2 regions of the Exiguobacterium acetylicum genome follow, and region 1 is predicted to be linked to the other one. Evidence: a T-box and tRNA genes for the amino acid it is inferred to sense, from the RefSeq annotation. Region 1 holds a T-box; the other holds one or more tRNA genes.
What was found. The T-box of region 1 lies ahead of argS (arginine--tRNA ligase). A T-box ahead of a tRNA ligase gene usually reads a tRNA of that ligase, here a tRNA-Arg.
Positions count from the first base shown of each region.

Region 2: it encodes a tRNA-Arg, which carries the amino acid that the T-box ahead of argS (arginine--tRNA ligase) is inferred to sense. The anticodon was not compared.

Region 1 is NZ_CP082333.1:3,012,389-3,014,858, reverse strand. Features, by position in the region: gene K7G97_RS15560 (GGDEF domain-containing protein) at 1-964, opposite strand, end outside; T-box leader at 1,094-1,312, shown strand; gene argS (arginine--tRNA ligase) at 1,373-2,470, shown strand, end outside.
Region 2 is NZ_CP082333.1:85,574-88,043, forward strand. Features, by position in the region: rRNA gene K7G97_RS00465 (23S ribosomal RNA) at 1-798, shown strand, start outside; rRNA gene rrf (5S ribosomal RNA) at 901-1,016, shown strand; tRNA gene K7G97_RS00475 (tRNA-Val) at 1,026-1,101, shown strand; tRNA gene K7G97_RS00480 (tRNA-Thr) at 1,116-1,191, shown strand; tRNA gene K7G97_RS00485 (tRNA-Leu) at 1,254-1,340, shown strand; tRNA gene K7G97_RS00490 (tRNA-Arg) at 1,379-1,452, shown strand; tRNA gene K7G97_RS00495 (tRNA-Pro) at 1,457-1,533, shown strand; tRNA gene K7G97_RS00500 (tRNA-Ala) at 1,556-1,631, shown strand; rRNA gene K7G97_RS00505 (16S ribosomal RNA) at 1,756-2,470, shown strand, end outside.

The DNA.
Region 1 (2,470 bases):
CCCAGTCGCAACGCAGACCATAGATGATCGGGGTATGCAAATCGTCGGCTGACAAGGAATGAAACAGTGGTAACACGTCAATCGGTTGTTTCGTCCGAATGTTATAGATGACTTGTTTCCGCTGTTGTTGAATTGAGATCCAACCTTCAGAAAACGGCAACAGATGTGGTAAATCGAGGAGCAGTGAATCGATCGTCTCGCGTTCGAAGCGGGAAATCAACAAGTGTTCCTTCGCATCATCGAATCGCTTGGCATTATCGTTTGCTTCAAGGGAGTCGCCACGCTCTTGCAACAGACGTTTGAACAAAAAGAGAATCAAGGCGGAAACTGTAGCCGCGACGAGCGGACTTTCATCGTAGAACCAGATTCCGAGTAGAGCACTTAACATGCTGATTCCATAGACGAGGGACTGAAGCTTTACGAGACGTTGCCAATCGTATTTCAAGTAGAGGAATCGATTGACGAATAGACATTGGAAGTAAGAGACAAGGAAGACGGTGATCAAAAAGCCGGTGAAAGGGAGCAAGGCTTTCGTATACGTAAAGTTTGAGCCGATCGGTCCGCCGAGCGCATAATACGCAAAGGCCGGAAGCGAGATGTAGACTAAATCGAATAAGGCATTGATCGGGTAAAGATAAACGAAACGTTTCCAGCGAATCGCTTTTCGATGGGACATGAATTGAAAGACGAGAATACCGATTTGGCTTAAAATCAAGGCGTACGTTAAACCGTAATTGAGGAATAAAAATAAGATGATTCCTTCTTGGAATGTATAGTAAATGCCACCACGACGGACATTATCGAACTGAAACAGGAGAACGAGTCCGAATAAATAAAGGGTGTTGATGATGGAGACAGAAGGATGGAAGGTTGGTGGATGAACGATGCCGATCACTAATAATGTCAAGGCGACGAGACCGAAGACGATCCAGCTCGTCCGGGCTACATGTTGGTAGTAGCGCATGAAACATCCCTCCCCCTGAGAAGTATCTTTTATTCCTATACCCGAATTGTGGAAATTTTGATAAGCCATTTACCAAAAAAATAAGGTTGAGAGAAAAGAAAGAATTGCGTATAATGTGAAAGATATCGAATACAGTCAATGATGAAGAGAGTAACGGTTGATATTCGTCAACTAGCGAATCAGGGAATGGTGGAAGCCTGAGGACGAACCGGTCGTGAAACGCACTTCTGAGACGCTACCCGATTCCTGATGGAAAAGGCGTAGCCGGGGGAACCCCGTTATCCCCGAACAAGGTGGGTGTCGAAATGACACCAAGAAGAGTGGTACCGCGGTCATTCCGTCTCTTTGCGCGTGGCGCAAGGGGCGTTTTTTATTGCCAAAAAATCAGTGAAGCAGGAGGAAATAAAGATGAGTTATAAAGCGCAGTATGCAGAAGTATTACATCACGTCATGGAAGGTGCCTTATCGGTTGAACAAATCGAACAACTGATCGAGCAACCGAAACATGAAGATCATGGAGATCTGGCATTCCCATGTTTCATGCTCGCTAAAGCATTCCGTAAAGCACCGAACATGATTGCTTCGGAGCTCGCAGAAAAAATTGACGCGCCGTTGTTCTCGAACGTTCAAGCTGTTGGTCCTTACATCAACGTCTTCTTGAACCGGGAAGTCGTCTCGCAAGAAATCGTCAACCAAGTCCTGACGGAGCAAGAGGCGTTCGGATCAAGTGAAGCGAATGGAAAAACGATCGTCACTGATTTTTCATCACCAAACATCGCGAAACCATTCTCGATGGGGCACTTGCGTTCGACGGTCATCGGGAACGCGCTCAACCAAATCTCACGTAAAAAAGGGTACGACGTCGTCGGTGTCAACCACTTAGGGGACTGGGGAACACAGTTCGGGAAATTGATGGTGGCTTACACGATGTGGGGTGAGGAAGAAGCGGTCCGTGCAGAACCAATCAAGGAATTGTTGAAATTATACGTCCGGTTCCACGAAGAAGCGGAAACAAATCCGGCACTTGAGGACGAAGGACGTCTCTGGTTCAAAAAACTCGAACAAGGTGATGAGCAGGCAACGACGCTTTGGACGTGGTTCCGTGAAGTCTCACTCGTTGAGTTCAACCGTGTCTATGAGATGCTCGGTGTTAAATTCGATAGTTTGAACGGAGAAGCCTTCTACAACGATAAGATGCAACACGTCATCGATTTGCTCGAAGAAAAAGATCTCCTCGTCGAATCAGAAGGGGCAATGGTCGTCGACCTCGAAGCAGAGGGTATGCCACCTGCCTTGATTAAAAAGAAAGATGGCGCAACGCTTTATGCGACACGTGACTTAGCAGCTGCCGTCTATCGTCTCGAAACGTACCGCTTTGAGCAAGCGTTCTACGTCGTCGGTGGGGAACAAGCGCTTCACTTCAAGCAATTGTTCGCAGTCTTGAAGAAACTTGGATTTGAGAACGTCGATGGAATGCACCATGTGCCGTTCGGTCTGATCATGAAG
Region 2 (2,470 bases), 280 kb from region 1:
TGCATGATGTACAGGATAGGCGGGAGACGTCGAGCCCGGAGCGCCAGCTTCGGAGGAGTCACCCTTGGGATACCGCCCTTCATGCATAGAGTCTCTAACTCGCAGCCGTGATCCGGCTGGAGGACCGTGTCAGGCGGGTAGTTTGACTGGGGCGGTCGCCTCCTAAACAGTAACGGAGGCGCCCAAAGGTTCCCTCAGAATGGTTGGAAATCATTCGTAGAGCGCAAAGGCAGAAGGGAGCTTGACTGCGAGACCTACAAGTCGAGCAGGGACGAAAGTCGGGCTTAGTGATCCGGTGGTTCCGCATGGAAGGGCCATCGCTCAACGGATAAAAGCTACCCTGGGGATAACAGGCTGATCTCCCCCAAGAGTCCACATCGACGGGGAGGTTTGGCACCTCGATGTCGGCTCATCGCATCCTGGGGCTGGAGTAGGTCCCAAGGGTTGGGCTGTTCGCCCATTAAAGCGGTACGCGAGCTGGGTTCAGAACGTCGTGAGACAGTTCGGTCCCTATCCGTCGTGGGCGCAGGAAATTTGAGGAGAGCTGTCCTTAGTACGAGAGGACCGGGATGGACGCACCGCTGGTGTACCAGTTGTTCCGCCAGGAGCATCGCTGGGTAGCTACGTGCGGACGGGATAAATGCTGAAAGCATCTAAGCATGAAGCCCCCTCCAAGATGAGATTTCCCTTTGAGTAATCAAGAAAGACCCCTCAGAGACGATGAGGTAGATAGGTCACGGGTGGAAGCATGGCGACATGTGGAGCTGAGTGATACTAATCGGTCGAGGCCTTGTTCTAGCAGATGCATTGTTGATGACTTCAGTTTTGAGGGCGCGAGCCTTTCAAAAAAACGAAAAAAAGTCTTGACGTTATGTGAACATAATGTTAAGATAATAAATGTCTGGTGGCGATAGCCAAGTGGTCACACCCGTTCCCATGCCGAACACGGAAGTTAAGCACTTGAACGCCGAAAGTAGTTGGGGGCTTCCCCCTGTGAGGATAGGACGCTGCCAGGCGATACATATGGAGGATTAGCTCAGCTGGGAGAGCACCTGCCTTACAAGCAGGGGGTCGGCGGTTCGATCCCGTCATCCTCCACCATTTTTATTACACTTGCCGGTGTAGCTCAGCTGGTAGAGCAACTGACTTGTAATCAGTAGGTCGCGGGTTCGACTCCTGTTGCCGGCACCATTTTCATCTTCAATGATCACCAGAATTCAATTATGAATGAAGGTTCTACCTTTTATATCCCTGCCGGGGTGGCGGAACTGGTAGACGCACAGGACTTAAAATCCTGCGGGGGTTTCCCCGTGCCGGTTCGATTCCGGCCCTCGGTACCATTTTCATTTTGATGTTTGCTGTTTGATCCTTATATTCCGCACCCTTAGCTCAGCTGGATAGAGTACTTGACTACGAATCAAGGGGTCGGGAGTTCGAATCTCTCAGGGTGCATTTTCGGGAAGTAGCTCAGCTTGGTAGAGCACTTGGTTTGGGACCAAGGGGTCGCAGGTTCGAATCCTGTCTTCCCGACCATCTTCAATTTCATCCCTTTAATGGGGCCTTAGCTCAGCTGGGAGAGCGCCTGCCTTGCACGCAGGAGGTCAGCGGTTCGATCCCGCTAGGCTCCACCATTTTTATGACGAACTTTGAAAACTGAACGATGAGGCAAAAATCGTATTCTACGGAATACAAAAACGAATGAAGCGCAAGCTTCGTCAATCGTGACTTCGGTCACACAACGAGCAAGTCAAACACTTCATGGAGAGTTTGATCCTGGCTCAGGACGAACGCTGGCGGCGTGCCTAATACATGCAAGTCGAGCGCAGGAAACTGACGGAACTCTTCGGAGGGAAGGCAGCGGAATGAGCGGCGGACGGGTGAGTAACACGTAAGGAACCTGCCTCAAGGATTGGGATAACTCCGAGAAATCGGAGCTAATACCGGATAGTTCATCGGACCGCATGGTCCGTTGATGAAAGGCGCTCCGGCGTCACCTTGAGATGGCCTTGCGGTGCATTAGCTAGTTGGTGGGGTAACGGCCCACCAAGGCGACGATGCATAGCCGACCTGAGAGGGTGATCGGCCACACTGGGACTGAGACACGGCCCAGACTCCTACGGGAGGCAGCAGTAGGGAATCTTCCACAATGGACGAAAGTCTGATGGAGCAACGCCGCGTGAGTGATGAAGGTTTTCGGATCGTAAAACTCTGTTGTAAGGGAAGAACACGTACGAGAGGAAATGCTCGTACCTTGACGGTACCTTACGAGAAAGCCACGGCTAACTACGTGCCAGCAGCCGCGGTAATACGTAGGTGGCAAGCGTTGTCCGGAATTATTGGGCGTAAAGCGCGCGCAGGCGGCCTTTTAAGTCTGATGTGAAAGCCCCCGGCTCAACCGGGGAGGGCCATTGGAAACTGGAAGGCTTGAGTACAGAAGAGAAGAGTGGAATTCCACGTGTAGCGGTGAAAT